Regions from separate parts of the Streptomyces sp. EDA2-14 genome, predicted to be linked through region 2. Evidence: riboswitches for the same ligand, from Rfam matches in the RefSeq annotation. Region 2 holds a riboswitch; each other region holds the start of a gene.
What was found. Region 2 has a riboswitch for cobalamin ahead of ACY34M_RS29140 (ribonucleoside-diphosphate reductase subunit alpha). Riboswitches for the same ligand answer to the same signal wherever they lie in the genome.
Positions count from the first base shown of each region.

Region 1: linked by a shared signal. The riboswitch ahead of nicT (Nickel transporter NicT) and the one ahead of ACY34M_RS29140 (ribonucleoside-diphosphate reductase subunit alpha) in region 2 are both predicted to bind cobalamin.
Region 3: linked by a shared signal. The riboswitch ahead of ACY34M_RS05895 (cobalamin biosynthesis protein) and the one ahead of ACY34M_RS29140 (ribonucleoside-diphosphate reductase subunit alpha) in region 2 are both predicted to bind cobalamin.

Region 1 is NZ_JBUEGE010000018.1:125,054-135,445, forward strand. It holds gene ACY34M_RS32480 (beta-ketoacyl synthase N-terminal-like domain-containing protein) at 1-1,063, shown strand, start outside; gene ACY34M_RS32485 (alpha/beta hydrolase) at 1,095-2,120, shown strand; gene ccrA (crotonyl-CoA carboxylase/reductase) at 2,168-3,454, shown strand; gene ACY34M_RS32495 (class I SAM-dependent methyltransferase) at 3,483-4,193, opposite strand; gene rho (transcription termination factor Rho) at 4,556-5,719, shown strand; gene ACY34M_RS32505 (GNAT family N-acetyltransferase) at 5,750-6,238, shown strand; gene ACY34M_RS32510 (inorganic diphosphatase) at 6,304-6,807, shown strand; cobalamin riboswitch at 6,811-7,026, shown strand; gene nicT (Nickel transporter NicT) at 7,058-8,173, shown strand; gene ACY34M_RS32520 (GTP-binding protein) at 8,357-10,387, shown strand.
Region 2 is NZ_JBUEGE010000015.1:11,766-22,157, reverse strand. It holds gene ACY34M_RS29155 (DUF3311 domain-containing protein) at 1-146, shown strand, start outside; gene mctP (monocarboxylate uptake permease MctP) at 143-1,771, shown strand; gene ACY34M_RS29145 (GNAT family N-acetyltransferase) at 1,875-2,387, shown strand; cobalamin riboswitch at 2,450-2,580, shown strand; gene ACY34M_RS29140 (ribonucleoside-diphosphate reductase subunit alpha) at 2,708-5,083, shown strand; gene ACY34M_RS29135 (ribonucleotide-diphosphate reductase subunit beta) at 5,074-6,120, shown strand; gene ACY34M_RS29130 (class I SAM-dependent methyltransferase) at 6,200-7,030, shown strand; gene ACY34M_RS29125 (hypothetical protein) at 7,012-7,173, opposite strand; gene ACY34M_RS29120 (helix-turn-helix domain-containing protein) at 7,268-8,230, shown strand; gene ACY34M_RS29115 (bifunctional albaflavenone monooxygenase/terpene synthase) at 8,227-9,606, opposite strand; gene ACY34M_RS29110 (terpene synthase family protein) at 9,603-10,392, opposite strand, start outside.
Region 3 is NZ_JBUEGE010000001.1:1,306,076-1,316,467, forward strand. It holds gene ACY34M_RS05885 (putative cobaltochelatase) at 1-705, opposite strand, end outside; gene ACY34M_RS05890 (cobyric acid synthase) at 841-2,349, opposite strand; gene ACY34M_RS05895 (cobalamin biosynthesis protein) at 2,346-3,308, opposite strand; cobalamin riboswitch at 3,295-3,489, opposite strand; gene ACY34M_RS05900 (hypothetical protein) at 3,575-3,796, opposite strand; gene ACY34M_RS05905 (anion permease) at 3,812-5,086, opposite strand; gene ACY34M_RS05910 (lysozyme) at 5,291-6,040, opposite strand; gene ACY34M_RS05915 (class II aldolase/adducin family protein) at 6,240-6,911, shown strand; gene ACY34M_RS05920 (alpha/beta hydrolase) at 6,987-8,114, shown strand; gene ACY34M_RS05925 (hypothetical protein) at 8,169-9,560, shown strand; gene ypfJ (KPN_02809 family neutral zinc metallopeptidase) at 9,588-10,392, opposite strand, start outside.

The DNA.
Region 1 (10,392 bases), on a different contig from region 2:
CCTCGTCGCGGGTGTCATGGGGTTCAGTGCCGACCGGCTCGACCCTGACGTGCCGCTCACCGAGCTCGGCCTGGACTCGCTCACGGCGGTCCGGATCCGCTCGGCGGTGGAGCGGGAGTTCGGGGCGGCTCCCGAACCCGGTGTGCTGCTGCGACAGGGCACCCTGCGGCGAGTGGCGGCGCTGCTCGACGAGGCGCCCACCACCGCACCCGCCGCCGCTCTCGTCGACCCCGCCGAGCGCCCCTCCTTCGGTACGCCAGGCCGCCTGCGCACCTTCTCCGGGGGCGGACCGCACGCCCCGCTGTTCCTCGCGCACGCCGCGGGCGGCGACTCCGACGTGTACGGGCGGCTGGCCGCGCGCCTGGACGGGCAGCGCCCCGTGTTCGGCTTCGACCGCATCGAGTCCCCGGACGACGTGCCGGGCCGGGCCGCCGCGTTCGCCCGCCGGATCCGTGAGGCGCACCCGCGCGGCCCGTGGATCGTCGGCGGCTGGTCGTACGGCGGGGTGGTGGCCCAGGAAGCGGCCCGTCTACTGTGCGACCACGGCGAGGTCTCGGCGCTCGTCCTCGTCGACTCGATCCTCCCGCTCCCGGCGCCGCCCGCGCGCGGCCCGGCAGCCGAGGCCCAGCGCCGCTTCGCGGACTTCGCGACGTACATCACCACCACGTACGGGGTCGACTTCCGGCTGCCCTACGAGGAGTTGGGCGCGCTGGAGGACGCCGCGCAGATCGACCTCGTCCTCAAGCTCCTGGAACAGGCCGTCGACCTGCCCGCCTCCGTCCTCGCCCATCAACGGGCCTCGTACCTGGACCTGCGCAGCGGCGAGCGCCACGCACCGGGCGCGTACGCGGGCCGCACCCTGCTCTTCCGGGCGACGCGGCCGGCCCCGCACACGGTCCGCGACGCGCGCTACGAGCGCACGGACGACGCCCTCGGCTGGGACACCCTCTGCACCGATCTGACGGTCGTGCCGCTGCCCGGCCACCATCTGGAGCTGCTCGACCCACCCGTCGTGGACGCGCTGGCCGACGGCATCACGAACGCCCTGGACACCACCGACTGACGTGCTTCGCCCGGCCACTTGGAGCCCCACGATGCCCACCCTCCGCAACCACCACAGACGCCGCCGTACCCGCGGCCGCCTGACCGCGCTCGCCGCCACCGTCGCCCTCCTGGCCACCGGCGGCGCGCTCGGGGCGGCCACCGCGCAGGGCGGCGAGCCCGTGATCGCCCCGGCCGTCGCCGAGGACGGCGCCCGGATCGTCGGCCAGAAGTGGCTCGACGAGCGGACCGTCGACCTGACGGTCCGCTCCCCCGCCGTGGGCGCCGACGTGCCCGTACGCGTCCTGCTGCCGGCCTCGTACGCGAGCGCGCCCGAGCGCGAGCGGCCGGTCCTCTACCTCCTCCAGGGCGCGCACGACGACTACACGTCGTGGACGCGCGAGACCGACGTGAAGGACTTCCTCGCCGACAAGGACGTCATCACCGTCATGCCGTCGTCGGGGCCCACCGGCATCCCCACGGACTGGTGGAACCTCGGCCGCGGGGCGCCCGACTACGAGACGTTCCAGGTCGACGAGGTGATGCAGCTGCTGCGCGGGGCATTCCACGCGGGGCCGCGGCGGGCCGTCGCCGGGGTGTCCACGGGCGGCTACGGCGCGCTGGCGTTCGCGACGCGCCGCCCCGGCACGTTCTCCGCCGCCGCCTCGTACAGCGGGATCCTCGACACGACGGCGCTCGGCATGGTCACCGTCGTGAACGCGATCGTGGCCCGCGAACTCAAGCTGCCCAGCACCCTGTGGGGCAGCCCCGTCCTGCACCGCGCGAACTGGAACGCGCACAACCCGTACGCCCTCGCCGAGCGCCTCAAGGGCACACGCCTGTACGTCGCGCAGGGCAGCGGCATCCCCAGCGACGACTTCGGGAACCTCGAAGGCGCCGTCCTCGAAGGCACGTTGTGGAGACAGGCGAAGAAGTTCACCGCGCGGCTCGACTCGCTCGGCGTGCCCGCCCGGACCCATCTCTACGGGGGCGGCTCGCACGCCTGGCCGTACTGGCAGCGGGAGTTCAAGGCGTCGTGGCCGACCCTGGCCGACGGCCTCGGACTGCCCCCGAGCTGACGCCTTCCCCTCCCCTTGCGCTCTCTCACCGTCCAGGAAGGAACGCCATGGAACACGATCCACTCGCGGCCGCCGTCGTGGCGGGAGCCACCCCCGACGAGCTGTCCGCGCTCCCCGTGCCCGCCGACTACCCGGCGGCGCATCTGCGGGCCGACGACGTCGACACGTTCAACGGCGTCGACGACAAGGACGTCCGCAAGTCGATCCACGTCGGGCGGGTGCCGATGCCCGAACTCGCCCCGGACGAGGTGCTCGTGGCGGTCCTCGCGAGCGGCATCAACTACAACACCGTGTGGTCGGCGATGTTCGAACCGGTGCCGACCTTCGCCTTCCTCAACCGGTTCGGCCGCGAGGGCGGCTGGGCGGCCCGGCACGACGTCCCCCAGCACGTCGTCGGCTCGGACGCGGCGGGGGTCGTGGTGCGGGCGGGCGCCGGGGTGCGCCGCTGGCGCGTCGGCGACCGCGTGGTGGTCTCCCCCGCGTACGTCGACGACGAGGAACCGGCGACGCACGCCGACGGCATGCTCGGCGCGGGACAGCTGGCCTGGGGCTTCGAGACGAACTTCGGCGGCCTCGCGCACTACTGCGTCGCCCGCGCCAGCCAACTCCTGCCAAAACCGGTGCACTTGACGTGGGAGGAGGCCGCCGCGAACCCGCTGTGCGCGGGGACGGCCTACCGGATGCTGGTGAGCGACCGGGGCGCCCGGATGAAGCAGGGCGACGTGGTGCTGATCTGGGGCGCGGCGGGCGGCCTCGGCGCGTACGCGGCGCAGCTGGTACGGGCCGGGGGCGGGATCGCCGTCGGCGTCGTCGGCAGCGAGGAAAAGGCCGAGCGCGCACGGGAGTTCGGCTGTCACGTCGTGGTGAACCGGCACGAGATCGGTCTCGACGGCCGGGTGCCCGACGACCCGTCCGTGCCGGGGCGCCGCCTCGGCAAGCTGATCAGGGCGGCCGTCGGCGAGGACCCGCACATCGTGTTCGAGCACGTGGGCCGGGCGACGTTCGGTGTCTCGGTGTACGTGGTGCGGCGCGGCGGCACCGTGGTGACGTGCGGATCGACCAGCGGCTACCAGCACGAGTTCGACAACCGCTACCTGTGGATGCGGCTCAAGCGGGTCATCGGCAGCCACGGGGCGAATCTGGAGGAACAGGCCGCCACACACCGCCTGTTGGAGCGCGGACTGCTGCGCCCGGCACTTACGACGACGTACCCGCTGGAGGAGACCGGAGAGGCCGCCCGCCTCGTCCAGCGCGGCCTGCACACGGGCAAGGTGGGCGTCCTGGCGCTCGCACCCCGTACCGGGCTCGGCGCGCAGACCCCGCACGCGGCCTGAGCCTCCCCGCGGCAGGGGCCGCGTGTGATCAGCGGCGAGTGGCCACGACCAGCCTGCACCGTGGGCTGCCGTCGGGCCGCTCGCCCAGTTCGGGCAGCGCGTGCGGCGCGACGTCGAATCCGGCGCGGTCCAACTCCCGGCGTACGTCGCCGAGTCGGAACGGGCGGTAGTACATGACGAACGGCGGCCGCCACACCGCGTTGCGCACCCGCATCACGCCGTCGAAGCCGAGCATCGCCCAGTAGCCCCACGAGCCGGGAGCCGCCGGCGCGGGCAGCGGGAACGCGAACGTGCCTCCCGGGCGCAGCACGTGGCACACCTCGGAGAACAGTCGCGGCCACGCGCGGGGCAGGAAGTGCCCGAACGCGCCGAAGCTCACCACCAGGTCGAAGACCTCGCCGAAGGGAAGCGCGAGGGCGTCGCCGCGCACGCAGTCGGCGGTCGGTTCGGCGCGCCGCGCCACGTCCAGCATCCCGCCGCTGAAGTCGACGCCCACGGCCCGCCCGGTCCCCGCCGCGCGCAGCACCCGCAGCCCCGCCCCGGTCCCGCAGCACAGGTCGAGCCCGGTGTCGTACGGACCGAGCCCGGCGAGCGCGCGGCCCACCGCGTCGAGCACGACGTCCGGGGTGCGGAACGGGGTGTGGTCGAACTTCGGCGCCAGCAGGTCGTAGCCGCGCTCGACCGAGGACAGCGCCTGCACGGCCAGCTCGCGGAGGGTGGGTCCCTGATCGGTGAACATGGCCGCTCAGCATAGGGCGGCGGCCCGGCGCGGACGGCGGGGCTTGCCGGGCGGCGGGGACATGGTGGTACTGTCGAAGCGGTACATGTGCTCGCCCGTTTCGAGGCGCCGGTACCGAATCTCTCTACTCAGCGCTTCTGGTTCGACGGTCTCCCGTCGCCGCACAGCGCACGTCATCCCTGGTCAGCGGCTTCTGGCGGGCTCTTCACCCGCTGCCGTGCCGCCAGGCTCTCCCCGGCCGCGGGGCGCGCTCCGACGCCCCTGCCCTTCCGCCGGAACCCACCCCTTCCCTGCCTTCGCACGCCTCACGTACCCGCGGCCAGTCCGCGAAAGGACCCGTGATCGCCATGACCACCGCAGCCATGAGCACGACCACCGACACACCCCGCGACACCGCTTCCCGCGATGCCGCACCCCAAGAACAAGCACCCGTCCGCGCCGCCGGCGTCCTCGACATCGGCGGGAACGGGCCCGGTTTCCTGCGGGCGGCCGACCTGATCCCCACGCCTCACGACGTCCAGGTCCCCGCCCAGCTCATCCGCCGACTCGGCCTGCGCAAGGGCGACTTCGTCGAGGGCGTGTGCGGCAGGCCGCACAGCCTCGCGCACGTCGAGACCGTCGGCGGCGCCCCCGCGGACGCGAGCCGCGGCCGTCCGCGCTTCGCCGATCTCACCCCGCTCCACCCCAGCGAGCGCTTCCGGCTGGAACACCCGGCCGCGGGGCTCGCGGGCCGGGTCGTCGACCTGTTCACACCGGTTGGCAAGGGGCAGCGCGGACTGCTCGTCGCCCCGCCGAAGACCGGCAAGACGGTGCTGCTTCAGCAGCTCGCCGCCGCGTTCGCCGCGAACCACCCGGAGGCCCATCTGATGGTGGTGCTCGTCGACGAGCGCCCCGAGGAGGTCACCGACATGCGCCGCTCCGTGCGCGGCGAGGTGTACGCCTCGACGTTCGACCGCCCGGCGAAGGAGCACATCGCGCTCGCCGAACTCGCGGTGGAGCGCGCCAAGCGCCTCACCGAGCAGGGCCGCGACGTGGTGCTGCTCCTCGACTCCCTCACCCGGCTGTGCCGGGCCTACAACAACGCCGCGTCGTCGGGCGGCCGCACCCTGTCGGGCGGTGTGGACGCGGCCGCCCTGTACGGCCCGAAGCGCTTCTTCGGCGCGGCCCGCGACGCCGAGGAGGCCGGATCGCTGACGATCCTCGCCACCGCCCTCGTCGACACCGGCTCCCGCGCCGACGACTTCTACTTCGAAGAGCTGAAGAGCACCGGCAACATGGAGCTGCGCCTCGACCGCACCCTCGCCCAGCGCCGCGTCCACCCGGCCGTCGACCTCACGCCCTCCGGCACCCGCCGCGAGGAACTCCTGCTCCCCGCCGCCGAGTCGGCGGTGGTGGGCGGACTGCGGCGCGCCCTGCAGAGCCGCGATCCGGCCGCGTCGTACGAGGCCCTGCTCGACAAGCTGCGCCAGACCCCGGACAACGCCACGTTCCTGCGCCAGGCCCGGTCCACCGTGCCCGCCGCCTGACTGCGCCCCCGGATGCGTAATACTCGATGTATGAACGCGAGCATTACGCACCGCGGAGGGGCACCCCTCACCGTCCGGCGGGCCACCGCACGGGACGCCCGGCGCCTCACCCGCCTCGTGCGCGGCTCCAAGGCCTACGAGGGCCACTACGCCTCCATGGTCGCGGGCTACCGGGTGGGCCCCGACTACATAGAGGCGCATCACGTCTACGCGGCGGTGGATCCGGCCGACGACCTCGTGCTCGGCTTCTACGCGCTGCTCACGGAGCCGCCGGAGCTCGACCTGATGTTCGTCGCGAACGAGGCGCAGGGCCGGGGCATCGGGCGGCTGCTCGTCACGCACATGCGGGCCCGGGCGCGAGCCGCGGGCCTCGATCACGTCCGCGTCGTCGCGCACCCACCGGCCGAGGGCTTCTACCGGGGGCTCGGCGCGCTGCGCACCGGCACCGTGCTCGCCCGCCCGCCGGCCGTCGCCTGGGACCGGCCCGAACTCGAATTCCCCATCCCCCCGGCCGCCTGAGGGGTTCCGCCCTCGCCCCGCACGGCGCACACTCGTGGGCGTCGGAATGCGGCAAGGAGGCCACATTGGGCAGCAGTGACGCGCGCACCGAGGCGTTCGACGTGATCGTGGAGATCCCGCAGGGCTCGCGGAACAAGTACGAGATGGATCACGAAATCGGCCGGATCCGGCTCGACCGGATGCTGTTCACATCGACGCAGTACCCGGCGGACTACGGCTACATCGACGGCACGCTCGGCGGCGACGGCGACCCGCTGGACGCGCTCGTCCTGACCGGCGACGCCACGTTCCCCGGCTGCGCCATCGAGTGCCGGGCGATCGGCATGTTCGTGATGAGCGACGAGAAGGGTCCGGACGAGAAGATCCTGTGCGTCCCCGCGCACGATCCGCGACGCGACGCGACGCGCGACATAGAGGACATCCCCGAGTTCGACCGCCTGGAGATCACCCATTTCTTCGAGGTCTACAAGGATCTGGAGCCGGGCAAGTCGGTCGACGGCTCGCACTGGGAGGGCCGGGACAAGGCGTACGAGGAGATCGGGCGGGCGCGCGAGCGCGCTTCACGGTAGGTAGTAGTGTGGTCGGGCCGTGGTGCTCGGGAAGACCGGTGACGACCCTTCAGGGGTCCAGTCCGGAGCGGCCCTCGCCACTGTGATCGGGTTTCGGACAGAGTCGTCCGAAGCGCGTCGTTCCATCCTGTACGCCACTGGCGGCCGTCGGCCGCTGGGAAGGCCGGAGCGGCGGGCACGCCCGTAAGCCAGGAGACCGGCCGCGGCATCTCACGAAGTGATCCACGAGGTGCTGGAGCGTGATCGACGCATGACCCTGCCCGGGAACTCCCCGAACTCCCCTGTTTCCCCCTCCCCTGCCTTCCGCTGGCGCCGCGAGGACACGCTGCGCACGGCCGGTCTGATCGCGGTGATCGCCGCGCTGCACGTCGTCGCGTTCGGCGTGCTGTTCCTGCTCGTCGTCCCCGAGCACTACGAAGTCGACAACAAGGCCTTCGGTATCGGCCTCGGCATCACGGCGTACACACTTGGCATGCGGCACGCCTTCGACGCCGACCACATCGCGGCCATCGACAACACCACCCGCAAGCTGATGGCCGACGGCAAGCGGCCCGTGTCGGTGGGCTTCTGGTTCGCGCTCGGCCACTCCAGCGTGGTGGTCGTGCTCGCGGCGCTGGTCGCGGGCGGTACCGCGCTCGCCACCACACTGACGAGCGACGACTCGCCCACCCACCAGGTGCTCGGCGTCGTCGGCACGACCGTGTCGGGTACGTTCCTGTACCTCATCGCGGCGCTGAATCTGGTGGCCCTGATGGGCATCCTGAAGGTCTTCAGGGCGATGCGCGCGGGCTCGTACGACGAGCGGAAGCTCGAAGAGCACCTGGATTCCCGCGGGTTCATGAACCGGATCCTCGGCCGCTTCACCAAGTCCATCACCCGGCCCGGGCAGATGTTCCCGCTCGGCTTCCTCTTCGGGCTCGGCTTCGACACCGCGACCGAGGTGACCCTGATGGTGATGGCGGGCAGCGGCGCCGCGGCGGGCCTGCCGTGGTACGCGATCCTGTGCCTGCCGCTGCTGTTCGCCGCGGGCATGAGCCTGTTCGACACCCTCGACGGCACGTTCATGAACTTCGCGTACCAGTGGGCGTTCTCCAACCCGGTGCGCAAGGTGTTCTACAACCTCACCATCACCGGCCTGTCGATCGCGGTCGCGTTCTTCATCGGCACGATCGAGCTCGTCGGTGTGCTGCACGACAAGCTCGACCTGCGCGACGCGGTCACCGGCTGGATCGCCGGTCTCGACCTCGACAACGTCGGGTACGTGATCGTGGGCCTGTTCGTGGTCGTGTGGGCGGCGGCCATCGCCTACTGGCGCCTGGCGCGGGTCGAGCAGCGGTGGTCGGCGCGGGTCGCCGACGGCGCGTAGCACCGACACCGGGATAAATCGTTTGCCGGGGTGCGCGGCCGACTGCTGCACTGATCCCGACGCGGCAGCCGGCCGCGCGCCCCGAGTGTGAGGACCGATCCATGCGCACTGCAGTCCTGTTCCTTCCGAGGGCCACCGCGAACCCCGCCGTGGCATTCCCTTCCTTCAAGGACATGACTGCCAGTGACACTGCTGAATCTGGGCATTCTCGCGCATGTCGACGCCGGTAAGACCAGCCTGACCGAGCGGCTCCTGCACTCGGCCGGGGTGATCGACGAACTCGGCCGGGTCGACGACGGGAGCACCCGCACCGACTCCCTCGACCTGGAGCGGCGGCGCGGCATCACCATCAAGTCGGCCGTGGTCTCGTTCCCGGTCGGCGACACCACCGTCAACCTCGTGGACACACCGGGCCACCCGGACTTCATCGCGGAGGTCGAGCGCGTGCTCGGCGTGCTCGACGGGGCGGTGCTCGTCGTGTCGGCCGTGGAGGGCGTGCAGGCGCAGACCCGCGTCCTGATGCGGACGCTGCGCCGACTGCGCATCCCCACCGTGGTGTTCGTGAACAAGGTGGACCGTGCGGGCGCCCGCGAGGCCTCGCTCCTCACCGACCTGCGCGGCAAGCTCGCGCCCGGCATGGTCCCGATGAACACGGTGGCGCACGGCCTCGGCGGCCGCGAGGCATGGTGTGTCCCGTACGAGGCCGGGGACGCGGCCCACCGCGCCCGTCTGGTCGATGTGCTCTCCGCCCGCGACGACGCGCTCCTGGAGGCGTACGTCAAGGACGAGGAGTCGGTCACCCACGGGTGGCTGCGCGACGCTCTCGCCGAGCGGACGGCGCGCGGCGAGACACATCCCGTGTACTTCGGCTCGGCGATGACGGGCGCGGGTGTCGACGCCCTCGTGGACGGCATCACGCACCTGCTGCCGCCCGCCGAGGAGAATTGCCAACTCCCTCTCTCTGCACGCGTGTTCAAGGTCGAGCGCGGACCGGCCGGCGAGAAGATCGCGTACGCGCGGGTGTTCACCGGGACGCTGCGCGTGCGCGAACGGCTCGCGCTGCCCGGCGGCGGTGAGGACCGGGTCACAGGGATCCGGGTCTTCACCGACGGCGCGGACACACCACGCACGGAAGCGGGTCCCGGACAGGTGGCGCGGCTGTGGGGACTCGGGGGCGTACGGGTCGGGGACGACCTCGGCGATCCCCAAGTCCCCGTCAAGGAGCACCACTTCGCGCCGCCGACCCTGGAGACGGTGATCGATCCCGAACGGCCGGGTGAGCGCGGCGCCCTGCTCGCCGCGCTCACCCGGCTCGCCGAGCAGGACCCGCTGATCGGCCTGCGGCAGGACGACGTCCGCCAGGAGATCTTCCTGTCGCTCTACGGCGAGGTGCAGAAGGAGGTCGTGCAGGCCACGCTCGCCGAGGAGTCCGGGCTCGCCGTGACGTTCCGGGAGTCGACGCCGCTGTGCGTCGAGCGGCCGACGGGCTCCGGGGAAGCGGTCGAGGCCATGAAGGGCGAGGGCAATCCGTTCCTGGCGACCGTCGGCCTGCGGGTGGATCCGGCGCCGGTCGGCTCGGGCGTCGCGTTCCGCCTCGGCATCGAACTCGGCTCGCTCCCAACGGCGTTCATCAAGGCCGTAGAGGAGACCGTGCACACGACGCTGCGCCAGGGGCTGCTCGGCTGGCAGGTCACCGACTGCTCGGTGACGCTGACGCGCTCCGGGTACGCGCCGCGACAGAGCCACGCGCACGCCGTCTTCGACAAGTCGATGTCGTCCACGGCGGGCGACTTCCGCGGGCTGACACCACTGGTCCTGATGAGCGCACTCACGCGCGCGGGCACGGCGGTGTGCGCGCCGACGCACCGCTTCAGCCTGGACATCCCGGCCGATCTGTACGGGACGGTGCTGCCCGCGCTCACCCGGCTGCGGGCCGTACCGACGGGGCAGCGCACGGACGGCGGGGCGTGGACGACGGTCGACGGGCTGATCCCCGCGGCAAGGGTGCGCGACCTGGAGCGACAACTGCCGTCCCTCACGCGGGGCGAAGGGGTCCTGGACGCCGTCTTCGACCACTACGCCCCGGTGCGCGAGGACGCGCCGCGCCGCTCCCGCACGGACCACGACCCGCTGCACCGCAAGGAGTACCTGCTGCGCGTGGTACGCAGAGCGGGCACGGCCGCGGCGGCTCCGCAAGGGGCTCGTCAGGGGTGAGGGCG
Region 2 (10,392 bases):
CGACGCTGATCGGCGTCCCGTTCTTCTACTGGTACCAGATGCTCTGGGTGCTCGTCTCGACCGCGCTCACGATGATCGCGTACAAGCTGTGGCAGCGCGACCAGCGTGCCCGCAAGTCTGCTCAGTCGGCTGGAGGCCAGGCGTGAACGGCGGCGTCAACGGTGTCGCGCTCACCGTCTTCATCATCTTCTTCGTGGCCGTCACGGTCATGGGCTTCCTCGCCGCGCGCTGGCGCAAGGCCGAGAACGAGGCGTCCCTCGACGAATGGGGTCTGGGCGGCCGCTCGTTCGGCACCTGGATCACGTGGTTCCTGCTCGGTGGCGACCTCTACACCGCGTACACGTTCGTCGCCGTTCCCGCGGCGATCTACGCGGCCGGCGCCTCCGGCTTCTTCGCCGTGCCCTACACGATCCTCGTGTACCCGCTGATCTTCACCTTCCTGCCGCGCCTGTGGTCGGTCTCGCACAAGCACGGGTACGTGACCACCTCGGACTTCGTGCGCGGACGCTTCGGCTCCAAGGGGCTCTCGCTCGCGGTCGCGGTCACCGGCATCCTCGCCACGATGCCGTACATCGCGCTCCAACTGGTCGGCATCCAGGCCGTGCTCGACGTGATGGGCGTCGGCGGCGGCGAGAACACCAACTGGTTCATCAAGGACCTGCCGCTGCTGATCGCCTTCGGCGTGCTCGCCGCGTACACGTACTCCTCGGGTCTGCGGGCCCCCGCGCTGATCGCGTTCGTCAAGGACACCCTGATCTACATCGTGATCGCGGTGGCCATCATCTACATCCCGATCAAGCTGGGCGGCTTCGACGACATCTTCGCCGCGGCGAGCGACAAGTTCGACGCCGCGAACGAGGCGGCGGGCAAGCCCGTCGCCGGACTCGCGCCGGGCTCCTCGGGTACGTGGACGTACGCGACGCTCGCGCTCGGCTCCGCCCTGGCGCTGTTCATGTACCCGCACTCGATCACGGCGACGCTCTCCTCCAAGAGCCGCAACGTGATCCGCCGCAACACCACGATCCTGCCGCTGTACTCGCTGATGCTGGGCCTGCTCGGGCTGCTCGGGTTCATGGCGATCGCGGCCGGGATCAAGGTGCAGAACGGGCAGTTGGCGATCCCGCAGCTGTTCGAGGACATGTTCCCGGACTGGTTCACGGGTGTCGCGTTCGCCGCCATCGGCATCGGCGCGCTGGTCCCCGCGGCCATCATGTCCATCGCCGCGGCGAACCTGTTCACGCGCAACATCTACAAGGACTTCATCAAGCCGAACGCGACGGCCGCGCAGGAGACCAAGGTCTCCAAGCTGGTCTCGCTCCTGGTGAAGGTGGGCGCGCTCGCCTTCGTCCTCACCATGGACAAGACCGTCGCGATCAACTTCCAGCTGCTGGGCGGCATCTGGATCCTGCAGACCTTCCCGGCCCTGGTCGGCGGCCTGTTCACGCGCTGGTTCCACCGGTGGGCGCTGCTCGCCGGCTGGGCGGTCGGCATGGTCTACGGCACGCTCGCCGCGTGGGGCGTCGCCTCGCCGACGCAGGCGCACTTCGGCGGCTCGTCGGCGGAGATCCCGGGCATCGGCCAGATCGGCTACATCGGCACGACGGCGTTCGTCCTGAACGTCGTCGTCACCGTCGTCCTCACCTTCGTCCTGAAGGCCGTGAAGGCCCCGGACGGCGTCGACGAGACGTCCGCCGAGGACTACACGGCCGACGCCGGCGACAAGGGCGTGCAGGTCGAGCTGCCGAAGGTCGGCGCGGAGACCGGCCACTAGGCGCGCGCACGCGACCGGTGTCGGGCCCCTCCCCGCGGAGGGGCCCGACACATTTTCCGGAAAGCGTTGCCACCGGTGCCGCGGGTCGCGTAACCATGGCGTCGTGATCAGAACTGTGCGCCCCGATGAGTACGCCGTGCTAGGCGAGTTGAGTGCCCGCGCCTACCTGGGCAGCGGCCTCCTCGCGTTCGGCGAGAACGACTGGTACGCGGCCGAGCTGCGCGACGTCGAGAAGCGCGCGCGGACGGCCGAGGTGCTCGTCGCCGAGGCCCCGGACGGCCGGCTCGTCGGCAGCGTCACCTACGTCGGCTCGCACGACCACGAGTACGCGGAGATCGCCCGCCCCTCCGAGGCCGAGTTCCGGATGCTCGCGGTCGACGTCGAGGCGCGCGGGAAGGGCGTCGGCGAGGCGCTCGTGCGCGCCGTGGTCGAGCGGGCCCGCGCGGCGGGCAAGACGGCCGTGGTGCTGTGCACGCAGCCGCTGGCGACCGCCTCGCACCGCCTCTACGAGCGCCTCGGCTTCACCCGGATCCCGGACCGCGACTGGGCCCCGATCCCGGAAGTGGTGCTACGGGCGTACGAGTTGCGGCTGACGGCGCAGGCGCCGACGGGCTGAGGGCGCGGGACGCCACCGCCACGCCGACACAACATATGGGGCTGACGCGAAAGCCCGACACAACATGTATGCTCGCTCTCGCTGTCGCCGCAGGGGAATCCGGTGCGAATCCGGAACTGTCCCGCAACGGTGTGCGTAGGCGTACAAAAGCGCCCACGCGAGTCCGATGACCTGTCGACGGTACGCCCGAGCCGTCCGGCCCGGGCGTCGACGACGTCCGGGCCTCGCGGAAAGGGCCGGTGGACGAGGGCCCGCCATCGCGCGCCCGCGCTGCCACCTCCTCCCCGCAGGCCTCGAGCCGAGCGAGGGAGAGCCTCCACGTGACCATCGCGCCCGCCGAACCGGTCTCAGCCGCCCCCGAGGACGGCCCGGGTGCAGCCCTGCTGCGCACCCTGACCGAGCTGACCGCCGACCTCCCCGACGCCGACCCCGGCCGGATCGCGGCCGCCGCGCTGCGCGGCCGCTCGGCGCGGGCCGATGAGGCCGAGCTGCGCGATCTCGCCACCGAGGCCGCGGCCGGGCTGATCTCCGAGGACCCCGCCTACTCCCGGCTCGCCGCTCGCCTGCTCACCCGCTCCATCGCCGCCGAGGCCGCCTCGCAGGGCGTCACGAGCTTCACGGAGTCGATCGCGGTCGGCCACCGCGAGGGCCTGATCGCGGACCGCACGGCCGAGTTCGCGCGGGTGCACGCGGCGCGCCTCGACGCGCTGATCGACGTGGCGGGCGACGACCGCTTCGGCTACTTCGGCCTGCGCACCCTGCACAGCCGCTATCTGCTGCGCCACCCCATCACCCGGCACGTCATCGAGACCCCGCAGCACTTCATGCTGCGCGTCGCCGCGGGCCTGGCGGAGGACACTGCGTTCAATTCAAAGACGGGCGTGCGGGCCCTGGAGGACGTGGCGTCGCTGTACGGCCTGATGAGCCGACTCGACTACCTGCCCTCCTCCCCCACCCTCTTCAACTCCGGCACCCGCCACCCCCAGATGTCGAGCTGCTACCTCCTCGACTCCCCGCTCGACGAGCTCGACTCGATCTACGACCGGTACCACCAGGTGGCCCGCCTCTCGAAGCACGCGGGCGGCATCGGCCTCTCGTACTCCCGCATCCGCAGCCGGGGCTCGCTGATCCGCGGCACGAACGGGCACTCCAACGGCATCGTCCCGTTCCTTAAGACGCTGGACGCCTCGGTCGCCGCCGTGAACCAGGGCGGCCGCCGCAAGGGCGCCGCGGCGGTCTACCTGGAGACCTGGCACTCCGACATCGAGGAGTTCCTGGAGCTGCGCGACAACACCGGTGAGGACGCGCGCCGCACCCACAACCTGAACCTCGCGCACTGGATCCCGGACGAGTTCATGCGCCGGGTCAACGCGGACCAGCCGTGGTCGCTGTTCTCGCCGGCCGACGTGCCCGAGCTCGTCGACCTGTGGGGCGAGGAGTTCGACGCCGCGTACCGGAAGGCCGAGGCCGAGGGGAAGGCCCAGCGGACCATCCCCGCCCGCGATCTGTACGGCCGCATGATGCGCACCCTCGCGCAGACCGGCAACGGCTGGCTGACCTTCAAGGACGCCGCCAACCGCACCGCGAACCAGACGGCGGAGCCCGGCCACACGGTCCACTCCTCCAACCTCTGCACGGAGATCCTGGAGGTGACGGACGACGGGGAGACGGCCGTCTGCAACCTGGGCTCCGTCAACCTCGGCGCGTTCGTGCGGGAGGGCGACATCGACTGGGAGCGGCTCGACGAGACGGTCCGTACGGCCGTCACGTTCCTCGACCGCGTCGTCGACATCAACTTCTACCCGACCGAGCAGGCGGGCCGCTCCAACGCCCGCTGGCGCCCGGTGGGCCTGGGCGCCATGGGCCTCCAGGACGTCTTCTTCAAGCTGCGCCTGCCGTTCGACTCGCCGCGGGCCCGCGAGCTGTCGACCCGGATCGCCGAGCGGATCATGCTCGCCGCGTACGAGGCGTCGGCCGACCTCGCCGAGCGCAACGGTCCCCTGCCCGCCTGGGAGAAGACCCGTACGGCGCGCGGTGTGCTGCACCCCGACCACTACGACGTACAGCTCACGTGGCCGGAGCGCTGGGCGGCGCTGCGGGAACGTATCGCCGAGGTCGGCATGCGCAACTCGCTGCTGCTCGCCATCGCGCCGACCGCGACGATCGCCTCGATCGCCGGCGTCTACGAGTGCATCGAGCCGCAGGTCTCCAACCTCTTCAAGCGGGAGACCCTGTCGGGCGAGTTCCTCCAGATCAACTCGTACCTGATCGACGAACTGAAGGCGCTCGGCGTCTGGGACGCCAAGACCCGCGAGGCGCTGCGCGAGGCCAACGGCTCGGTGCAGGGCTTCACCTGGGTCCCGGAGGAGATCCGCGCGCTGTACCGCACGGCGTGGGAGATCCCGCAGCGCGGCATCGTCGACATGGCGGCGGCCCGCACCCCGTTCCTCGACCAGGCCCAGTCCCTCAACCTCTTCATGGAGACGCCCACCATCGGCAAGCTCTCCTCGATGTACGCGTACGCGTGGAAGTCGGGCCTGAAGACGACGTACTACCTGCGCTCGCGCCCCGCGACGCGCATCGCGCGGGCGGCGGGCTCCGGCTCGCGCACCACCCCCGTACCCCAGCAGGCCGCCGACCCCGAGGCCGTCGCCTGCTCCCTTGAAAACCCCGAGTCCTGCGAGGCATGCCAGTGACCACCGCCGCCGACAAGCACACGACGACGACCGGCGAGAAGAACCTGCTCGACCCCGGCTTCGAGCTGACGCTCCGGCCGATGCGCTATCCGGACTTCTACGAGCGCTACCGCGACGCCATCAAGAACACCTGGACCGTCGAGGAGGTCGACCTCCACTCCGACGTCGCCGACCTCGCGAAGCTGTCACCGGGTGAGCAGCACATGATCGCCCGCCTGGTCGCGTTCTTCGCGACGGGCGACTCGATCGTCGCGAACAACCTGGTTCTCACCCTCTACAAGCACATCAACTCCCCTGAGGCGCGGCTGTACTTGAGCCGCCAGCTCTTCGAGGAGGCCGTTCACGTCCAGTTCTATCTGACACTGCTCGACACCTACCTGCCCGACCCGGACGACCGCGCCGAGGCGTTCGCGGCGGTGGAGAACATTCCCTCCATCCGCGAGAAGGCGGAGTTCTGTTTCCGCTGGATGGATTCCGTCGAGGGTCTCGACCGTCTGGCGACCAAAGCGGACCGCCGCCGCTTCCTGCTCAACCTCATCTGCTTCGCCGCGTGCATCGAGGGCCTGTTCTTCTACGGTGCCTTCGCCTACGTCTACTGGTTCCGCAGCCGCGGCCTGCTGCACGGCCTCGCCACCGGCACCAACTGGGTTTTCCGCGACGAGACGATGCACATGTCCTTCGCCTTCGACGTGGTCGACACGGTCCGCAAGGAGGAGCCGGAGCTCTTCGACGACGCGCTCCAGCAGCAGGTCACTGACATGCTCAAGGAAGCCGTCGAGGCCGAGCTGCAGTTCAGCCGTGACTTGTGCGGCGAGGGCCTGCCGGGCATGAACACCGACTCGATGCGCCAGTACCTGGAGTGCGTCGCCGACCAGCGCCTCCAGCGCCTCGGCTTCGCACCGATCTACGGCTCGGAGAACCCGTTCTCGTTCATGGAGCTCCAGGGCGTCCAGGAACTGACCAACTTCTTCGAACGACGGCCGTCGGCGTACCAGGTCGCGGTCGAGGGGTCGGTCGGGTTCGACGAGGACTTCTGACCGGTCGGGCCACGCGGGGCCGGTGGGCGGCGGATATTGAGGTGCGCCGCCCACCGGCCCCTGGTCAGACTTGCGGGGCATGACGGGATCTCAGAGCGCAGACGAAGTCCTCGCCTACTACTCCACCCGCTTCGACGAGCACACCCGCCTGACGTCCTCCGCGGCCGGTGTACTCGAACTCATCCGTACCCAGGAGCTGTTGCGGCGCCATCTGCCCGCGGCCCCCGCCTCGGTGCTCGACGTCGGCGGCGGCCCCGGCGCACACGCCCGCTGGCTGGCCGAGGACGGATACCGCGTCCACCTCGTCGACCCGGTGGAGCGGCACGTGCGGGAGGCGGCGGGGGCCGGGTGCACGGTCGAGGTGGGCGACGCCCGGTCGCTGAGCGCCGCCGACTCCTCGTACGACGTGGTGCTGCTGCTCGGTCCGCTGTACCACCTGCCTCAACCGGCGGACCGGCAGCGGACGTTGGCGGAGGCGATGCGTGTGGTGCGGCCCGGCGGGCTCGTCGTGGCCGCCGGGATCCAGCGCTTCGCGGCGCTGTTCGACCACGCCTCGCTCGGGCGGCTGCACCTCGACGGGCGCGAGGAGCGCTCGGGGCGGGTGCTCGCGACCGGGATGAACGAGGGCCGGGAGTTCACGTTCGCCTATTTCCACCGCGCCGAGGAGCTGGCGGCGGAGGTGCGGGAGGCCGGGTTCGGCGACACCCTGCTGTACGGAGTGGAGGGGCCCGCCGACCCGGTCCTGAAGGCCGCCGAGGCCGCCACCGGCCAGCCCGTGCCCCGGGATTCGGACCTGTTCGTGTCGGCCCTGGCGGCGGCGCGGATCGCCGAGGCGCATCCGGAGCTGCTGGTCGCGAGCTCGCATCTGCTGGTCTTCGGGCAGCGCCCCGGTCAGGCCGCCTTCGCGTAGCGGGTGCGGGGCTTGTCGGTGTCCCGCGCTGCGGCCCGGAGTTGGCGGTCGATGCGGCGGTCGTGGGCCATCCCGTACAGCGACGGGGCGGCGAGGAGGAGGAAGACGAAGAGGACGGCGAGGTAGTTCATCGCTGTGGTCATGTCCTCCACTCTCCGCCCGGCCGGGCCTGCGCGGCAGTGGCAGTACCGTCAGCAACCCTCGAATTACTGCCACGAGTGCGGCACACTGGCAGGCATGCTGAAGAACGTGGCCGCCGTGCTGCTCGACGGCGTGCATCCCTTTGAACTCGGCGTCGTCTGCGAGGTGTTCGGCCTCGACCGGAGCGAGGCCGGGCTGCCGGTGTACGACTTCGCGGCCGTCTCCGCCGCGGGTCCCACGCTCGGCACCCACGTGCCGGGCATGACCGTCTCCACCCCGTACGGGCTCGACCGCCTGGACGAGGCCGACCTCATCGCGGTGCCCGCCGCGACCGAACCGCGGGACGGGTACCCGCCCGAACTGCTGGACGCGCTGCGCCGCGCCGTCGACCGGGGCGCACGCGTACTCAGCGTGTGCTCGGGCGTGTTCGTGCTCGGCGCGGCCGGACTGCTCGACGGCCGACGCTGCGCGGTCCACTGGCGCTACGAACGCGAGCTCGCGATCCGCTTCCCCCGCACCCGCGTCGACCCGGACGTGCTGTACGTCGACGAGGGCCCGGTCATCACCTCCGCCGGGACGGCCGCCGGCATCGACGCCTGCCTGCACATCGTGCGGACCGAGCACGGCGCCGAGGTCGCGAACACGATCGCCCGCCGGATGGTGGTGCCTCCGCACCGGGACGGCGGGCAGGCGCAGTACGTGGAGCGCCCGCTGCCCGCGACGCGCTGCGACACGGTGGGCGAGGTGCTGACCTGGATGGAGCGGCACCTGGACGAGCCGGTCACCGTGGAGGAGCTCGCGGCGCGGGCCCACATGTCCCCGCGCACCTTCGCCCGGCGCTTCCAGCAGGAGACCGGGACGACGCCGTACCGCTGGCTGCTGCGCCAACGGGTGCTGTTCGCCCAGGAGTTGCTGGAGCGCACGGACGAGACGGTGGACGCGATCGCCGCGCGCGCCGGGTTCGGCAACGCGGCGGCGATGCGGCACCAGTTCATGAAGGCGCTGGGCACGACGCCCAACGCATTCAGAAGGACCTTCCGGGTGCGGATCGCGAGCTAGCCGCGTGCCCGCACCTCGATCAGCGCCCCCTTCGGTTGCAGCGTGATCCCGATCCGGGCCGTGCCGTCCGCCCCCGCGGCCGGGGTCACGCGCCACTTCTGGACCACCGCGCCGAGGACCAGCGCGAGTTCGGCCATGCTGAAGTGGTCGCCCGGGCACTTGCGGTTGCCTACGCTGAACGGTGCGTGCGCCGCGGGCGTCACGTCCGCGGCACGTTCGGGCAGCCAGCGGTCCGGATCGAACGCCAGATGGTCCTGGAACGCGCGTGGGTCGCGCTGCATGGCGAGCGGGCTGTAGACGATGTCCGCACCGGCCGGAATGCGATACCCGCCGAGGGTGGAATCGACGGCGGCGAGCCGCGTCAATATCCATACGGCGGGCCGTATTCGCATCGATTCGGTGATGAGATTCTGCATATATGCGAGTTCTTTGAGGTCACCGAATGCGACCGGCCGACCACGCGTCACGGATTCCAGTTCTTCGCTCAACCGCTTTTCGTGGTCCGGGTGTTCGGCGAGGAGCTGAAAGACCCAAGTCAGCGTCTTCGCCACATTCTCGGCGCCGGCCACGACGAGCGACACGACTTGGTCGTGCACCTCTTGCTCGTCGACCCGTGCGCCGTTCTCGTCACGGTCGTCGAGCAATGCCGCGAGCAGATCGTCGGGATTGCTTCCCGAGGCCGTCTGCGCCCTGCGTTCGGCGATGATCTCGTCGACCAGGCGATGCAAATCGGCCAGCGCGTTCCCGAACCGCCGATTGGCCGGGAGCGGCAGCCGATAGAGCGGCCCGAAGGAGAGCACCATACGCCGGTACAGGCCCTCGAAGACCGTGTGCAGCGCGGCGCTGAGCCGGTCGGCCCGCTCGTCGATCGAGTCGACGCGGAGCAGGGAGCGGGCCACGATCCGGGTCGCCGTGCGGAACACCTCGGCGCCGATGTCGACGGTCTGGCCGTCCTCCCACCGGTCGGCCATGGCGCGTGCCTCCTGCTCCATCACCGCCGCGTACTCGTGGATCCGGTCCATCCTGAACGCGGGCTGGACGGCGCGGCGCTGCCGCCTGTGCAGCGGCCCGTTGCTCGTCGCCACACCCTTTCCGAGCAGGACACCCATGGTGTCCCAGAGCGGCCCGCCGACCAGGAAGTCGGGGCTCTTGAGGAGCGTGGCGACCAGCTCCGGGTCGTTCACCGCGTACGCCGTCTTCGGGCCGAGTCGCAGCCGGACGACGTCACCGCCGTCGCGCAGCCCGGCCAGGAAGGCGAGCGGGTCGCGCAGCAGATTCCAGGCGTGCCCCAGGAGCGGCGCGCCGCCGGGGGCGAGCGGCGGCTGCTCGGGCTCGGTGCTGGGCGCGCTGTCCTTGAGCAGAGAGTCGACACTCATGCGCGCTCACCCACCTGGTCGGTCGCTTCGTGTGCCGCGTTTTCCGGTGCAACGTCGGTGATATAAGGCGGAGTTGCCCTGTCGTCCCAACTGTCGACCTGATAGCGGCCCGATTCGTGGTGGAACCAGTACACGGAACTGAACCAGTTCCGCATGTTCGCGACGCACAGTCTGATGGCCGCCGCGAGTTCCTTTCCGTGCGGTCCCACGTTTTCCGTGACGGTCGCGAGATGTTCGACCTCCCGCTCCGCGGCGAGGAATTCGTCGATGGTTCCCTGAACCCTTCGCCTTACTTCCTCGGTCGCTTCGGGAAGCGAATAGCCCTCATGCCGAATGAGGCTTATCCCGAGGTTGTGCAATTCATTTCCCGCGAGTTCCTTGGGCAGCGAGCACAGGTCGTTGTACCAGGCAGAGAAGTCCTGGCAGGCGAGTCCGGCGCGCGCGAATGCCTCGTTTTTCCGTACCCACGTGGGGAGTTCGTACTGTGCGCTCGGCTCCAGCAGGTCGAGCCATATCCAGTGCGCGAACGTGTTCCTGCGCAGGGCGATGTACTCGTCGACCGCCGGGACCGTGCCGGCGATCCGGTTGCGGAACTCCTGGTCGTACGCGTCGATCACCTCGTGGAAGTGCCGGGCGAAGCGCGCGTTCCAGGTCCTGCCGAGCGTGCCGTAGAGCCGCCGCACACTGTCCGCGAAGCCCGCGACCAGCGGGTCCCTGTGGTCCAGGTGGAGCTCGGGGGCCTCGGTCGCCGCGTGCAGCTGGACGGCGAGCCGCCGCCAGCTCGCC
Region 3 (10,392 bases), on a different contig from region 2:
CTCGTCCTCGGCCCACCGGCCCGCGAAGCCCTCGGGGTCGTCGTCGTAGGCGAGCCGCCGCTTGACGACCTCCACCCGCTGCTCCGGCTCACGTGAGGCGGCGACCTCCACCGTCAGCCCGAACCGGTCGAGCAACTGCGGCCGCAGCTCACCCTCCTCGGGGTTCATCGTCCCCACGAGGAGGAAGCGCGCGGCGTGCCGTACGGAGACGCCCTCGCGCTCGACGTACGAGGCGCCCATGGCGGCGGCGTCGAGGAGCAGGTCGACCAGGTGGTCGTGGAGCAGGTTGACCTCGTCGACGTACAGGATCCCGCGGTGCGCGTCGGCGAGCAGCCCCGGCTCGAAGGCCTTCACGCCCTCCGAGAGCGCCCGCTCGATGTCGAGCGCGCCCACGAGCCGGTCCTCGGAGGCGCCGACCGGCAACTCGACCATGCGCGCGTCCCGCTGCGTGCCGGGGGCGTCGGCGTGCGGGCCGTCGGGACACTGCGGGTCCGGCGCCGCCGGATCGCACGAGAACCGGCAGCCGGGGACCACGTCGACATCCGGCATGAGCGCGGACAGGGCGCGCACGGCGGTGGACTTGGCGGTCCCCTTCTCACCGCGCACGAGCACACCACCCACGGCGGGCGACACGGCGTTCAGCAACAGGGCGAGCCGCAGATCGTCCTGCCCGACGACGGCGGAGAACGGGTAGGGGGTAGGCATCAGCCAACAACCTCCAGTGAGACAAACATGTCCAGGGGGACGATCAGGGGCGCGGGGAACTGCGCAATCTTTTGGGGGTCTGGGGGCGCAGCCCCCAGGTTCGGGACGGGAAGGGGCGGAGGGGGCGACTTCCCATCACGGCGCCCCGGGCGGCACGAACGGCAACCCGCCCGGTGCACCCCCCTCGATCAACCGCCAGAGCGCATCCGTATCGGCGTGCCGCTCGACCAGATCCCCGAGCCGGTCGAGCTGCTCCTCCCGAAGCGCCTCGAACGACGTGTCCGGCGCGGGCACGAACCGCCGCCCGGCCGCCTCGGAGACTGCCCGCAGGAACGCCCGCCGGAACCCGTCCGACTCCAGCGACCCGTGCCAGTGCGTGCCCCACACGGACCCGACCCGGCATCCGTCCAGGAAGGTCTCGCCGCCCAGCACCTCGGCGACACCGTGATGGATCTCGTATCCCTCGACGTACTCCCCGAGCGCCTCGCCGACGGGCCGCGCGAGTGTCTTGTCGGCCTCGAACCGGACGCGTACGGGCAGCAGTCCGAGCCCGTCGACCGTGCCGGCCCGCGACTCGATCTCGTCCTCGATGGCCTCGCCGAGCAGCTGGAACCCGCCGCAGATGCCGAGCACGGGCCGCCCTTCGGCCGCCCGCCGCCGCAAAGCCTCCGCGAGCCCGCGCTCGCGCAACCACTCGAGCGCCCGCACCGTGCCGCGCGTGCCCGGCACCACGACCAGATCCGCGTCCACGAGCTCCTCGGCCCGGTCCACGAACCGCACGACGACACCGGGTTCGGCGGCCAGCGCGTCCACATCGGTGAAGTTCGACATCAGCGGGACCGCGCACACGGCGACCCGTAGCACGTCCTCGCCCACGGGCGGCGCGACGACGGACTCCCGTACGGCGCCCCGCAGGGACACCCGCAGGCCGTCCTCCTCGTCGATGCCGAGGCCGTGCTGGAACGGCAGCACACCGTAGGTCGACCGCCCGGTGAGGGACTTGAGCATGTCGAGCCCCGGTTCGAGGAGGCTCACATCGCCGCGGAACTTGTTCACCAGGTACCCGGCCAGCAGCTCCTGGTCCTCCGGCGCGAGCAGCGCCGTCGTCCCGAAGAACGACGCGAAGACACCGCCGCGGTCGATGTCGCCGACGACGAGCACCGGCAGCCGCGCGGCCCGCGCGAGCCCCATGTTCACGATGTCGGTGCGCCGCAGATTGATCTCGGCGGGCGACCCCGCGCCCTCGCAGATCACCGCGTCATGGGTGGCCCGCAGCTCCTCCAGGCACCCGACCACAGTGTCGAGCAGCGCCGCCTGGCGTCCGCCGTGGTAGCCGCGCGCGCTCAACTCGCCCACGGGCTTGCCCATGAGGACGACCTGGCTGCTGCGGTCGCTGCCCGGCTTGAGCAGTACGGGGTTCATGAGCGCGCTCGGCTCGGCCCGCGCGGCCTGCGCCTGCATCGCCTGCGCCCGCCCGATCTCGGCGCCTTCCCTGGTCACGAACGAGTTCAGGGACATGTTCTGGCCCTTGAACGGGGCGACCTTCACGCCCTGGCGCACCAGCCACCGGCAGATACCGGCGGTGACGACGCTCTTCCCGGCGTCGGAGGTCGTCCCGGCGACGAGCAGCCCGCCGCCCGTCATCGCCGACCCCGCGCTCGTATCAGTCGCGCACCCACACAGACTCCCAACGCCAACAGAGATACCCGCCGTGACAGCCGCACGGCCCGATCCACATCACGCACCTCGACGGCCCGCCCCGGCGCGTTGAGCACAGGGCGGTGCTCGACCCGGCCGCCGTACGCCAGGGTCCCGCCGAGCCGTACCCCGAGCGCTCCCGCGAAGGAGGCCTCGACGACACCGGCGTTGGGACTCGGATGCCGCCCGGCGTCCGCCCGCCACGCGTCCAGTGCCTGCCGGGGCCTGCCACCGGCGAGGACGGCGAGAGCACCCGTCAGCCGGGCGCCCGGCCAGCCGGCCACGTCGTCGAGGCGGGCCGAGGCCCAGCCGAACCGCCGGTACTTCGCGGACTTGTGCCCGACCATCGCGTCGAGCGTGTTCACGGCGCGGAAGGCGACCAGGCCCGGTACTCCGCCGAGCGCGCCCCACACGAGCGCGCCCACGACGGCGTCGGAGGTGTTCTCGGCGACGGACTCGACGACACCCCGCGCGATCCCGTCCGCGTCGAGCCCCTGCGGGTCACGGCCGCAAAGCCGGGGCAGCAACTCCCGCGCGAGCTCCACGTCCCCGGCCTCCAGGGCGGACCCCACACCGCGCGCCTCGCGGCCCAGCGAGGTGCCGCCGACGACGGCCCAGGTGGCGGCGGCCGTCAGTGCGACGGAGGCGGCGGGGGAGCGGCGTACGAGACGGGACGCGGCGGCGGCGAGGGCGGCGGCGCCACCGGCACACACGGCGGTGTGCAGGGCGCCCGCGCCACGGTGGTCACGCCACAGACCGCGCTCGACGGCCGCGGCGGCGCGTCCGAAACCGGCGACGGGGTGCCCACGGCGCGGATCGCCAAGAAGAAGGTCGGCGAAGATTCCGACGACGGCACCGCACGCATACACGCGCTCGTGCCGCCAGACGCCGCGCGGGGCGAACATGGCGGTAAGTGTCCTCACTCAGGGTGTCCACGCCCTGGTTCGACGAGACCGGCAGCGAGAGTTCCTGGCTGGCCCCTTTGGAGAAGGGGGCTCACAGTGGCGGGACCGCGCCGGATTTGCACCGGCTTCCTCAGACTGCTGCCGTATATGGCGGGGGAAGTCCACCATGCTGCGAGTTGGCACGTCAACTTGCTGGTGAGACGTACGAAGGCGGGGTGCGGGACGCCGAACGCCCCGCACCCCGCCTTCGTGTGCGCTGTGCCGTGTCAGGCCACGATGAGATAGATCCCGTAGGCCACGGCCGCCGCGCACAGCGCGAAGCAGACGTAGGCCCCGGAGGTCGCGACCGCCGCCGAGCCTCCCTCGCGCGCCGCCGACTCCCGCTTGGAGAGGCCGACGATGCCGAGGGTGAACAGGCCGACGAGGGCCACGGTGACCACGAGAGAGACACCGAAGACGGAGCCGAGGGCCGCCCAGTCGATCTTCATTCCGGTCCTGCTTCCTTACAGCGTGGCGCCGGCGGGGCGCGCGGGGTCGTTCACCGCACCGGCCTTCGGCTGGGCGGGGATCTTCGCCTCGGACTCGGCCGATTCGACCGTGCCCACGGGCGGCGGGGTGACCGAGGCGATCGCGGTCGTCACGACGCCCGGCGCGTCCTGCGCGGGGGCGGAGTGCGGCTCGTCCGCGGTGACGTTGGTGTGGTCGATGGAGTTGCGGCGCGACAGCTTCCAGATGATCCCGGAGCCGATCACGAGCAGCGCGGCGGTGAGGGCGACGCCCCACGGGCCCTGCTTGGTCAGGAACTCGGAGCCCGCGCCCACCAGACCCGCGGCCGGCAGGGTCAGACCCCACGCCACGAACATCCGGGTGGCGGTGGACCAGCGGACCACACCGCCCTTGCGGCCGAGGCCCGCTCCCATCACGCCGCCGGAGCAGACCTGCGTCGTGGAGAGGGAGAAGCCGAGGTGCGAGGAGGCGAGGATCGCGGTCGCCGCACTGGTCTGCGCGGCGAAGCCCTGCTGCGGGGCGAGCTCGGTGAGGCCCTTGCCCATGGTGCGGATGATGCGCCAGCCGCCCAGGTAGGTGCCGAGCGCGATGGCGATACCGGCCGAGACGATGACCCACATCGGCGGGTCGGCGTCCGGCGCGATGACACCGCCGGTGATCAGGGCGAGGGTGATGATGCCCATCGTCTTCTGCGCGTCGTTCGTGCCGTGCGCGAGGGAGACGAGGCCCGCGGAGGCGATCTGCCCGGCGCGGTAGCCCTTGGCGGTCGCCTTCTCGTCCGTCTTCCTGCTGATGCGGTACGTGAGGCGGGTGGCCAGCATCGAGGCGATGCCGGCGACGAGCGGTGCGGCCACCGCGGGCAGCAGCACCTTGGTGACGACGGTGCCGCCGTTGACCGAGGACCAGCCCATCGACATGACCGCGGCGCCGATGAGGCCACCGAACAGTGCGTGCGAGGAACTGGACGGCAGGCCGAGCAGCCAGGTCAGCAGATTCCAGAGGATGGCGCCGACCAGCGCCGCGAAGATGACCTCTGTCTTGAGGCCGTCCTCGTTGACGATGCCGCCGGAGATGGTCTTGGCGACCTCTACGGAGAGGAACGCGCCGACGAGGTTGAGCACGGCGGACATGGCCACCGCCGTCTTCGGCTTGAGAGCGCCTGTCGAGATGGTCGTCGCCATCGCGTTGGCGGTGTCGTGGAAACCGTTGGTGAAATCAAAGACCAGCGCGGTAACGATCACGATCGCAAGGAGCAGCGTGATGTGTTCCATTTACCCAGGCTTCGGTTGGACGTCAGTGGCACGCTGAACGTAAGCAGCCCGAGTGAACGGAAGATGAACTGGGACGGGCGCCGCGGTGACCCGAACCGGAGGGCCTTCGCTCCGCTTGCCGCACGGTGGTCCCGCCGGTTCCGGATCGCGGTGGCGTCGGCCCCGGAACCACGGGCTCCGGGGACCTTCGGCCAGGGCTTTCGACTAGCCGTTCGCGAACCGCCTGAGCTGGGCCATCGAGCCGTTGAAGAGATTCTGATCACCCGGCAGCCGGCCGCGCTCGTCGTACTGCCAGAACGTCCAGTAGCCCCAGCCCGCCGGTAGTGCGCCAGCGCGCTCGTCGTACCGGGCGAGCCACAACGCGTGGTTGGCGGCGAAGGCCCCGCTGTTGCCGGTGCACTTCTTCCACCATCGCGCGTTGGTGTAGATGACCGGACGGCGCCCGGTGCTGCGCACGATCTCGTCGCTGAACGACTTGATCCACGACACCAGTGTGGACTTCCGCATCCCGTAGCAGGGGTGCTTGCCCTTGCCGTACGGGTTGTACTCGATGTCGAGCGCGGGCGGCAGCGTCCAGCCGTCGCTCCGCCACGCCCCGCCGTTGCGGACGAAGTACGAGGCCTGCGCCCTGCCCGAGGACTTCTGCGGCAGCGCGAAGTGGTACGCGCCGCGGATGATGCCCGCGTTCCGGGCGCCGTCGTACTGCCGGGAGAAGTAGGGGTTGCGGTAGTTCGTCGACTCGGTCGCCTTCACGTAGACGAACCGGGCGCCCTTGTTCTTCGCCTTCTGCCAGTTCACGTTCTTCTGATGCGACGAGACGTCGTGCCCGCGCGGTTTCCCCGCGCCCTGGGCCGGCAGCTCCGCCAGCACGGTGGCGCCGATGGTCAGGGCGGCGACGGACGTGATGGCGGCGACGCGGGAGCGACGCGAGGACACGGAATGGCTGCGAACCATGAATACCCCCCGAAAGTGACGTGCGAGACATATCCCCAGGGATCTCCCAGAGAGTAGCGAGAGATCGTTAGTTACCCGGTCAAGGTCAGCCAAACAACATCAGAGAGTGATCAATGCCCATATGGGGGATCCCGGAGGATTGGGCTCCGTACTAATCTGCTGCGGCTTCCGCGCCCGACCGGCTGGCAGGATGCGCGCCATGACACACCTTCAGGAACTCCGGACCGCATGGCAGGAGCTGGTGGCGACGGCCCGCCGGACGGTGGCCGACGGACTGGTGGTCGGCACCTCGGGCAATGTCTCGGTCCGCGTGGAGGGTGAGGACGGCGACCTCGTGCTCGTCACCCCGACCGGCGTCCCGTACGAGGAGCTGGGGCCCGACGACCTCGTCGCCGTGGACCTCGACGGCGAACAGCGGTCCGGCACCCTGAAGCCCACGAGCGAACTGCCGATGCACCTGGCCGTCTACCAGCACACCGACGCCCGCGCCGTCGTGCACACCCACGCCGTGCACGCCACCGCCGTCTCCACGCTGGTGCCCGAACTCCCGCCCGTGCACTACATGACCGCGGCCCTCGGCGGACCCGTCCGCGTCGCCCCCTATGCCACCTACGGAACCCGGGAGTTGGCCGAGAACATGCTGCTCGCGCTCGTCGACCGCACGGGCTGCCTCCTCCAGAACCACGGCACCATCACCTACGGGGACACCCTCGCCCGCGCCTACGACCGCACCGCCCAACTGGAGTGGATGTGCCGCCTGTGGCTCACTGCCCACTCCGTCCCCGGCCGCACCCCGTCCCTGCTGACCGAGGAGCAGCTGCGGGAGGTCGAGGAGCGGCTCGGCGGATACGGGCAGCAGGGCGCCCGGTGACGGGACCGCGCCGTTCGCGTCACCCGTAGCCGCCTCCCACTGGCCGCGGCGGGCGCGGGCCCCGACACTGGACGGGTGCGCACCGCCAAAGCGACGGCCGCTGCCGTCACCGCCGTGATAGGGGCCTCGGCCGCCGCGATCGCCGCCGGCCGCCTGGCCAGCGACGCCGCGCTCAAGGCGCCCGCGGGCCGACCACTGCCCACCGAACCGAGGCTCACCGTGCACGCCACCGCCGCGGGCCAGGTCACCCTGACCCGCGACCTGGCGTCGCTGCGCCCCGGCACCTACGGGCTGCAGGGCGACGGCTACCACGCGGTCGTCGGCCCGGTCGTCGAATCGGCCACGACCTCCGCCGACACCGTCGTACGCCGCCTCGAGCGGGTCACCCACGGGACGCTGGAACCCGGCGTGAAGGCCTGGCTCACGCCCCAGGTGCACATCGGTGACCCCAAGGCCGCGCTCGGCCTCGACCACGCCGACGTCGACGTGCCGGGCGAGCTCGGCGCGCTGCCCGCCTGGTTCCTGCCCGGCACCCGCGACACCTGGGTGATCGCCGTGCACGGCCTCGGCACCACCCGCGAACACCCCATGAACCTCATGGAGTTCCTGCACCGCCACCAGTTCCCTGTGCTCGACCTCGCCTATCGCGGCGACCTCGGCGCACCCCGCTCCCCGGACGGCCTCGGCCACCTCGGCGAGACGGAGTGGCGCGACCTGGACGCGGCGATCCGCTACGCCGTGCGGTACGGCGCCCGTGACGTCATCGTGATCGGCTGGTCGACGGGCGCCGCGATGGCCCTCCAGGCGGCGGCCCACTCCGCGCTGCGCGACCGCGTGAAGGGACTGGTCCTCGACTCGCCGGTGCTCAGCTGGGAGGCGACGCTGCGCGCCCTGGCCCGGGCCCGCCGCACGCCGAGAGCGCTGCTCCCGCTCGCGGTCCGGGCCGCCCAGGGCCGCACGGGCCTCAGTGGCGACCGCCTCTCGGAGGCCGCGGACCCGCAGGCCCTCAAGGTCCCCACGCTCCTCGTCCACGGCCCGGGCGACTGGGTGGCCCCCTGGGCCCTGTCCCGCCGCCTCGCGGACCGCCGCCCGGATCTGGTCACCCTCCACGAGGTGGACGAGGCCCCGCACAACGCGATGTGGAACGCGGACGCGAAGGGCTACGAAGAGGCGCTGAGAAGGTTCCTGACGCCGTTGATGTAACGGGTGGGCGTCGCCCGATTGGGAAATGGCGTCGTCAACCGGGAGACTGCCTCCGTGACGTCCCGTACCCCGCGCGACTCCCGGCTCCGCCTCGTCAGCCCGCGCCGCCAGCCCCTGGCCGCCCCGACCCCGCGGCCCGTCGCCGCACGCCGTCCCGCACCCCGCCCACCGGAGGGCACCCCACCGCCCGCGGAGCTCGCCCGCGCCGCGCGCCGCGACCTAGCCGACGCCGTCCGCGTGGCCCGCTGGGCGGACGACAGGATCGGCCCCGGAAACAGCGTGGCCGCCCGCGACGGAAAGGGCACCCTCTCCGACGCCACCGCACTGCGCGCCGCGGAAGAACTCGGATTGACGGTCGATCAGATCCGCGCGGACTGGGACACCGCCCGCCTCGCCGGACTCGTCGAGGTGCACGGCGCCAGCGCCCGGCCCGGCTGGCGGCTGCGCGCCTGGGACCGCGACGACACGGCCGTGCTGCGCGGCTGGGTCGCCCTGTTCGACGCCTGGTCGCTGGTCCACGCGGCGCCCGACGGGGTCGGCCCCGCCGCGGTGGCGGAGGTCGTCGAGGCGATGCCGCAACTGCTGAGTTTCCTTCAGCTGATGGCCGATCGGGTCGCCGCCGCCCAGCTCCTGGACCTCCTGGACCAGCGCGTCACGGAACTGCGCACGGAACGCTGCGAGATCCCGTTCGGGCCCCAGCCGGAACCGACTCCGCCGCAGGACACCCCGCTCCTCCCGCTGCTCGACTGGTCCCTGCGCGGCCTCGCCGCCGTCGGCGCCCTCACGTACGACGGCGGGCACGCCGCCCTCACCCCGCTCGGCAGCTGGGCGGTCTGGGTCAAGCTGGAGCAGATCTGCGTCGCGGCCCAGTCCCCGGCGGGGAACATCGAGGTGTCCGCCGAGGACATGCTGCGCGGCTGCGCCCGACTGCGCCCCAAGGCGGCACGCGACGAGTACCGGGCCTGGCTCGCCGCCCGCGACACCGGCACCGCCGTCACCGAACTCCTCGACGCCGCCCGCGGCGAGGACGCCCTGCTGCGCGGACTCGCCTTCGAGGCGCTGCGCGTCGTCGGCGCCCCCGCCGAACCCGAGGTCCGGCGTTCCGCCGACGACCCGCACCTGCGGCCGTACACCCTGCTGTGGCTCGCCGAGTACGAGGGCGCCGACCCCGAGGACGTGCACACGGTCCTCAGCCGCGAGGAGGCGACCTGGCTGTGGGTCGACACCGCCGCGGCCGTCGCCGACCACGGCGAAGCCCCCCTCCTCGTACGGCACTTGGAGGCCGCGGTGCAGCCGACGGTGCCCGCGCTGATCGAGGAGGTGCGCGCCGTGGGACATCCGCGCACGGTGCAGGTCCTCGTCGCGCTCGCCGCCGCGCACCCCGACCCGGCCCTCGCGAAGGCGGTCCGCAGGGCGGCCTTCCAGGTGCACACCGGCGGCGCGTAGGACGTCGGCGGCGTCAGCGGCCCGGGCTCACCGGAAGGTGTTGCACTGGGCCATGTCGCCGCTCTGGAAGCCCCGGTAGAACCACTGCTGGCGCTGCTGGGCCGAGCCGTGCGTCCAGGTCTCGGGCGTCACGCGGCCCTGGTACCGCTCCTGGATCCGGTCGTCGCCGACCGCGGCCGCCGCGTCGAGGCCGTCGCGGATGTCCGCGTCGGTCAGGCTCGTGATCAGCGGCCTGCCCGTGGACTCGGTGGGCGTCGTCGTCGCGTGCCGCGCCCACACGCCCCCGTAGCAGTCCGCCTGCAGCTCGACCTTCACCGCGTTGCTGTTCTCGCCCGTGCGCCCGTCCTGGGCGCGGGTCAGCGTGCCCATCAGGTTCTGCACGTGGTGCCCGTACTCGTGCGCCACGACGTACGCCTGCGCGAAGGGACCGCCGCTCGAACCGAACTTCGTCCGCAGCTCGTCGAAGAAGCCGAGGTCGAGATAGACGCGCCGGTCGCCGGGGCAGTAGAACGGCCCGACCGAGGAGGTCGCCGAGCCGCAGGCGGTCGCCACCTGGTTTGTGAAGAACACCGTCGACGCGGGCGCGTACGTACCGCCCCTGCGCTGGAACTCGGCGTCCCAGAAGTCCTGCACGCTGTTGACCACGGCGACGGTCCGGCAGTCCTGCCTGCTGTTCGCGTCCGAGCCCGTCCGGCACTGCTCCTGGACCTGCGCCTCGCTGGACATCTGTGCGGCCGGGGCGCCGGTGGTCCCGTCGGCGAGCCCGAACTGGTCCGTGCCGAAGAGCAGCCCGAGGACGAGCGCGATCACTCCCACGAGGCCGCCGCCCATG